2 linked regions of the Paractinoplanes brasiliensis genome follow. The protein of the gene in region 2 interacts with the protein of the main gene of each other region in a pairwise test. Links are inferred from orthologs where the notes say so. Each region holds a gene or a part of one and is shown on either strand. Other genes may lie near its edges.

Region 1 (3,330 bases), 1.3 Mb from region 2 along the record:
GGGCCTCGATGTCGGCCTCGAGATCGGGATTCATCAGCAACCTCCGGATGGGGCGAACGGATGCGAGGAATTTAGGGGTCGCAAGGCGGCCACGGAGTGGCCTGTGGACAACGCCGGCGGTTGTCCACAGGCCGGGTGTGCAGGGGCGACTACCGATAAGGTTGGGCCGTGATCGTGGCTGTCGGCATCGATGTTGTTCTGGTGGAGCGCTTCGCCCGTGCTCTCGACCGGACGCCTCTGCTGGCGACCCGGCTCTTCACCGAGGGCGAGCGAGTGAGCTCCACGGGCAACCCGCGGTCGGCCGAGTCGCTGGCTGCCCGGTTCGCGGCCAAAGAGGCGGTGGCCAAGGCTCTGGGCGCTCCCGCGGGCATGCTCTGGCACGACTGCGAGATCGTGGCCGATCCCGATGGCCGCCCCTGGCTGACCGTGTCGGGCACGGTGGCCGCGGTCGCCGCCGAGCGCGGGGTCAACAGGTGGCATTTGTCGCTCTCGCACGACGGTGGCATCGCCTCGGCCATGGTGGTCGCCGAATCCTGACCGGGAAGCCCGGCGGCGCCGGCACACCGGACGTGGGCGGCGCCGGCACGCCGGGACGTGGGCGGCGCCGGCACGCCGGGACGTGGGCGGCGCCGGCACGCCGGGACGTGGGCGGCGCCGGCTGACAACGGTGTGCCGGCGGCGTTGTGGGGAAGCGGCATCCGGGTGGCGCGGCGGGAAAATGTCGCAGGGGTGCGCTAGAACCGTCGGCAACACCGAGATGGCTGGAGGACCGATGCGGCAGGCATGGCGGGTTGCGGATGTGCGCGCGGCCGAGCAGACGCTGATGGCGGCTCTGCCCGAGGGCACGCTGATGCAGCGGGCCGCGGCCGGGCTGGCGAGGCGCTGCGCGCTGTTGCTGCAGGACGCGGGCGGTGTCTACGGCGCGCGTGTCGTTCTGCTGGTGGGCAGCGGTGACAACGGTGGCGACACGCTCTACGCCGGGGCCGCGCTGGCCCGGCGCGGCGCCCAGGTGCGTGCCCTGCTCATGCGGCCCGACCGCGTTCACCTGGCCGGGTTGCGGGCGCTGCGCGCGGCGGGCGGCTTCACCGTCGCCGAGCTGCCCGAGCGGGCCGACCTCGTGCTCGACGGCATCGTCGGCATCGGGGCCAGCGGCGGCCTGCGCAAGCCCGCGGCGGCCGTGGCCGAGAGGCTGGGCGAGCTGCGCGGGCGATCCGGGGCGCGGGCCGTCGTGGTGGCGGTCGACGTGCCGAGCGGCGTGGCCGTCGACACCGGTGACGTGCCCGGCGCGGCCGTCACGGCCGATGTCACGGTGACGTTCGGCTGCCTCAAGCCGGCCCACGTGCTCGGCCCCGCCGCGGTGCGCTGCGGTCAGATCGAGCTGGTCGACATCGGGCTGGGCCCGGTGCTGCGTGCCGGCCCGGCCGTCTCCGTGCCCGACGCGGCCGACGTCGCCTCCTGGTGGCCGCATCCAGGGCCGGCCTCCGACAAGTACACCCGGGGCGTGGTCGGCATCGCCACCGGCTCGGCGACCTATCCGGGGGCCGCCCTGCTCGGTGTGAGCGGCGCCCTGGCCGGCCCCACCGGCATGGTCCGCTATGCGGGCAGCGCCCATGAGGAGGTCGTGCGTGCGCACCCGTCGGTGGTCGCCTCGCCCCGCGTGGCCGTTGCCGGGCGGGTGCAGGCCTGGGTGTGCGGTTCCGGACTGGGCACCGACGATCAGGCCCGCACGACGCTGCGCAGCGTGCTCGCCACCGCGCTGCCGGTCGTGCTCGACGCCGACGCGCTGACCCTGCTGATCGACGGCAAGCACGCGGAGGACCTGCGCCGTGACGCTCCGATGGTGGTCACGCCGCACGACGGCGAGTTCAAGCGCCTGGCCGGGGAGGCGCCCGGTCACGACCGTGCCGGCGCGGCGCTCAAACTCGCCTCGTGGATGAACGCGGTGGTGCTGCTCAAGGGCGACCGGACCATCGTGGCCACCCCGGGCGGCGAGGTCTGGGCCAATCCGACGGGCACGTCCGCGCTGGCCACGGCGGGCAGCGGCGACGTGCTGGCCGGGCTGCTGGGGTCGCTGCTGGCCTCGGGTGTGCCGGCCGAGCGGGCGGCGGTCGCGGCGGCGTACGCGCATGGCCTGGCCGGCCGCCGAGCCGCCGAGGACGGCCCGGTGACCGCCCCCGACATAGCCGCCGCTCTGCGCCCCACCGTTCGTGACCTGACCGGTCAGTAGGCTGGGAATCATGTGGCAGGCCGAGGTCCGGGTCGATCTGGACGCTATCCGGGACAACGTCGCGTTGCTGCGCGCCAGGACGACCGCCGAGGTCATGGCCGTCGTCAAGGGCGACGGCTACGGGCACGGCATGCTGCCCTCGGCCCGGGCCGCGCTGGCGGGCGGGGCGACGTGGCTGGGCGTGGCGACGCTCGGCGAGGGCCTGGCGCTGCGCCGGGCCGGGTTCGAGGTGCCCGTGCTGGCCTGGCTGCACTCGCCCGGAATGCCGTTGCACGAGGGTGTGGCGGCCGGCATCGACCTCAACGCTGGCAGCGTGCAGCTGCTCGGCGAGCTGGTCACGGCCGCCCGGCGGGCCGAGCGGACGGCTCGGGTCCACCTGAAGCTCGACACCGGTCTGTCCCGTGGCGGCGCCACCCCGGCGGAGTGGCCGGCGCTGCTCGAGGCGGCGGCCAAGGCGCAGGCCGACGGCGACATCGACGTGGTCGGCGTCTGGAGCCACTTCGTCTACGCCGACGAGCCCGGTCACGAGACCATCGACCACCAGCTGGCCCTCTTCGCCGAGGGGCTGGCGACGGCCGAGCGCGCCGGTATCACCCCGCGTTACCGGCACATCGCGAACTCGGCGGCGACGCTGACCCGCCCCGACGCGCATTACGACCTCGTACGCCCCGGCATCGCGGTCTACGGGCTGTCCCCGGTGGCCGGCGAGTCGTACGGGTTGCGGCCGGCCATGACGGCGCGGGCGCGGGTCGCGTTGACCAAGCGGGTGCCGGCCGGTCAGGGCGTGTCCTACGGCCACACCTACTTCACCGAGCGCGACACGACCCTGGCGCTGGTGCCGCTGGGCTACGCGGACGGGGTGCCCCGCGCGGCGTCCAACGCAGGCCCGGTCCAGCTCGGCGGCAAACGCCGTACGGTGGCCGGGCGGGTCTGCATGGACCAGATCGTCCTCGACGTCGGCGATGACCCGGTCGTCGCCGGTGACGTGGCCACGCTGTTCGGGGCGGGCGACGACGGCGGCCCCACTGCCGACGACTGGGCCGCGGTCATCGGCACGATCAACTACGAGATCGTGACCCGTTTCGGCAGTTCCCGGGTGCCCC
Region 2 (3,662 bases):
ACCTGTGCGGGCTCACTGTGCAGTCGGTGCCCCATATCGGGCATCTGCGCGGCGGCGTCAACTACGACGTGCTGCGCCGGTGGCTTATGCACACCAACTACGAGGTCACGTTCATCCGCAACGTCACCGACGTCGATGACAAGATCCTCGAGAAGGCGCAGGCGCAGGGCCGGCCGTTCTGGGCCATCGCCCACGCCAACAGGCTGGTGCTCGACGCCAACTACCGCGACCTCAACGTGCTGCCGGCGACCTACGAGCCACTCGCGACCGGCCACATCACCGAGATGCACGACCTGATCGCCGAGCTGATCCGCCGGGAGCGGGCCTACCCCGCGCAGGGCGGCAGCGGCGACGTCTACTTCGACGTGATGTCCTACCCGCAGTACGGCGCCCTGTCGGGTCAGAACCCCGACGACATGCGGCCGCCGAGCGACGGCGGTGAGCCCGACAAGCGCGACTACCGCGACTTCGCCCTGTGGAAAGGTGTGAAGGCCGACGAGCCGATCGATGCGTCCTGGCCGTCGCCGTGGGGCCGCGGCCGCCCCGGCTGGCACATCGAGTGCTCCGCCATGGCCCGGCGCTACCTCGGCGACGAGTTCGACATCCACGGCGGCGGGCTCGACCTGACCTTCCCCCACCACGAGAACGAGATCGCCCAGTCCCACTCGGCCGGGCTGCCGTTCGCCCGTAACTGGGTGCACAACGCGCTGCTCAACCTGGGTGACGCCAAGATGAGCAAGTCGCTGGGCAACGTGATCGACGTGGAAGCGGTGCAGGCGATGGGCATCCGCCTGGTCGAGCTGCGCTACTACCTGGCCACCCCGCACTACCGCTCCCGCATCGACTACTCCGACGAGGCGCTGCAAGAGGCCGCGGTGGCGTACAGGCGGATCGAGGGCTTCGTGCAGCGGGCCACCGAGGTCGTCGGCCCGGGCCGCCCGAAAGACGTGCCGCCCGCGTTCGCCGCGGCGATGAACGACGACCTCAACACGTCGGCCGCGCTGGCCGTCGTGCACGACCACATCCGCGAGGGCAACACCGCGCTCGCGGCCGGCGACGAGGCCGGCATCCGCGGGGCGATCACCGCCGTCCGCGCGATGCTCGGCGTGCTCGGCCTCGACCCGCTGGACGAGGCCTGGACCGGCAAGGCGACGCAGAACGACCTCAAGCCGGTCGTCGACTCCCTGGTCAATCTGGCCCTGGAGCAGCGCACCCAGGCGCGCGCACGCAAGGACTGGGCGGCCGCCGACTCGGTGCGCGACCAGCTCAAGAACGCGGGAATTCAGGTGGAGGACACTCCGGCCGGTCCGCGCTGGACGGTAGGAGACCACTGATGCCGGGAAACAGTCAGAACGCCAGCAAGCGGGCGACCTCGAAGAAGGGCGCACCGGTCGGCTCCGGCGGCAAGAACCGCTCGGGCCTCAAGGGCCGCGGCAAGACCCTGCCCGCCGACGAGCGCCCGTGGCACAAGGGCTACTCCGGCACCGAGAAGCTGCCCGAAAAGACCGCTCGTAAGCAGGAAAAGGAGCGCCGCGCCGCGGCAGCCGAGGGCCGCGCTCCCAAGGTCGGCATCCCCGGCTCCAAGGACACCACGTGGGGCCGCGGCGGCGGCCGCGCCTACGGCAAGCAAGCCCCCCAGCGTGGACGCGCCACGGGCCGCAGTGGCCCCCGCATCGCCCCCGGCCGCCGCTCCAATCCCACCAAGGAGGGCCCCGAGCTCCTGCTCGGCCGCAACCCGGTGGTCGAGGCGCTCCGTGCCGCAGTCCCCGCCACGGCCCTGTACGTGGCCCAGGGCATCGACATCGACGAGCGGGTGGCCGAAATCGTCCGCACCGCGGGCGACCGAGGCATCCCCATCCTCGAAATCGGCCGCAACGAACTCGACCGCATGACCGGCGGCGTCCTCCACCAAGGCATCGGCCTCCAGGTCCCGCCTTTCGCCTACGAGGACTTCGACGACCTCCTGGCCGCGGCCCTCGAGCAGCCCACCCCCCTGCTCGTAGCCATGGACGGCATCACCGACCCAAGAAACGTAGGCGCAGTAATCCGCTCAGTTGCTGCCTTCGGCGGCCACGGCGTCTTCATGACAGAACGAAGGGCCGCCGGCATCACCGCCACCGCTTGGCGGACCAGCGCAGGCGCAGCCGCCCGAGTCCCCGTCTCCCAGGTGGTAAACCTGACCCGAGCCATCAAAAAGGCCCAGGAGTCCGGATTTATCGCCATCGGCCTGGACGCAGACGGCGAAACAAACCTCTACGAGCTGGAAGCAGCCGTAGGCCCGCTCCTGGTAGTAGTCGGCTCCGAGGGCCGCGGTCTGTCCCGCCTGGTAGGCGAAACCTGCGACCTACGCGTCTCCATCCCCATGGCCTCAGACGTAGAGTCCCTGAACGCCTCAGTAGCAGCAGCCGTAACCCTCGCCGAGGTCTCCCGCCGCCGCACCACCCACTGACCAGCCCACCAAGGCCCGGCTCACCCCACGCGAGCCGGCCAACCCCCGCACGCCCATCAGACAGCCCCGACACGCACGCCCATCAGACGGTTCTGACGCGCACGCCCATCAGACGGTTCTGATGCGGCGAAGCCGCCACCCCCAACGGCCAGGCGCCGACTCACGCACCGACCAACCGCACCGTGGGGGTCTGGGGGGTCGCCCCCCAGGTGAGAACGCGAGGAGGCCGGTGCGCGCTTTTTGCGCACAGGGAGGCCCCCGACGAGCCCCCGGTCGGGATCGAACCGACGACCTCCCGTTTACAAGACGGGTGCTCTGGCCATCTGAGCTACAGGGGCGGGCGTGGTCAGCATACTGGCTGTGAACTTCCTGGCCACCTTGGCAGGTCGTAGAAAAACCTTTACGTTTACATGGCTGTTCCTCCACTCGGATCGTCCGGCACGTTCCTGCCGGTGGAAAGGAAGTCTGTTTCTCCATGGCTACCGTTACGTATGACAAGGCGTCCCGGATCTACCCGGGTTCTGAGCGTCCCGCGGTCAACGAGTTGAACCTCGAGATCGGCGACGGAGAGTTCCTCGTTCTGGTCGGCCCTTCGGGTTGTGGCAAGTCCACCAGCCTGCGCATGCTCGCCGGCTTGGAGGATGTGGACCGTGGCCGCATCCTGATCGAGGGCAAGGACGTCACGAATCTTCCGCCGAAGTCCCGCGACATCGCGATGGTCTTCCAGAACTACGCTCTCTACCCGCACATGTCGGTGTACGAGAACATGGCGTTCGCTCTGAAGCTGCGGAAGACCTCGAAGGCGGAGATCGACCGCCGGGTGAAGGAGGCTGCGGCGCTTCTGCAGCTCGACGAGTACCTGTCGCGTAAGCCGAAGGCGCTTTCCGGTGGCCAGCGCCAGCGTGTCGCCATGGGTCGCGCGATTGTGCGTGAGCCGCAGGTGTTCCTCATGGATGAGCCGCTGTCGAACCTTGACGCGAAGCTCCGGGTGCAGACCCGTTCGCAGATCGCCTCGCTGCAGGCCAAGCTGGGTGTCACCACGGTTTACGTGACGCACGACCAGGTTGAGGCCATGACGATGGGTCACCGGGTGGCCGTCATGCTCGATGGTGTGCTGCAGCAGGTGGACACCCCGCGCGCCCTGTACGACACCCCCGGGAACGTTTTCGTGGCGGGCTTCATGGGTTCGCCGGCCATGAACCTCAAGACGGTT

Evidence for each region. Proteins that work in one complex are often made in the same cells at the same time.
Region 1: the proteins of rlmB (region 2) and C8E87_RS12025 interact in binary tests that used the Escherichia coli proteins (3 or more experiments, as listed by UniProt). The link is inferred for Paractinoplanes brasiliensis from one-to-one orthologs.

What each region holds. Positions count from the first base shown.
Region 1 is NZ_SNWR01000001.1:2,717,546-2,720,875, reverse strand. The notes cover bases 1-2,999. They hold C8E87_RS12025 (NAD(P)H-hydrate dehydratase), read left to right. Parts: upstream 1-772; coding sequence 773-2,227; downstream 2,228-2,999. Other genes in these bases: alr (alanine racemase), read left to right, coding at 2,238-2,999; C8E87_RS12030 (holo-ACP synthase), read left to right, coding at 169-537; C8E87_RS12035 (hypothetical protein), read right to left, coding at 1-34. Also shown: more of alr, read left to right, coding at 3,000-3,330. UniProt on the Escherichia coli protein: Bifunctional enzyme that catalyzes the epimerization of the S- and R-forms of NAD(P)HX and the dehydration of the S-form of NAD(P)HX at the expense of ADP, which is converted to AMP.
Region 2 is NZ_SNWR01000001.1:4,018,484-4,022,145, forward strand. The notes cover bases 392-3,391. They hold rlmB (23S rRNA (guanosine(2251)-2'-O)-methyltransferase RlmB), read left to right. Parts: upstream 392-1,333; coding sequence 1,334-2,449; downstream 2,450-3,391. Other genes in these bases: cysS (cysteine--tRNA ligase), read left to right, coding at 392-1,334; C8E87_RS18035 (ABC transporter ATP-binding protein), read left to right, coding at 2,925-3,391. Also shown: more of cysS, read left to right, coding at 1-391; more of C8E87_RS18035, read left to right, coding at 3,392-3,662. UniProt on the Escherichia coli protein: Specifically methylates the ribose of guanosine 2251 in 23S rRNA.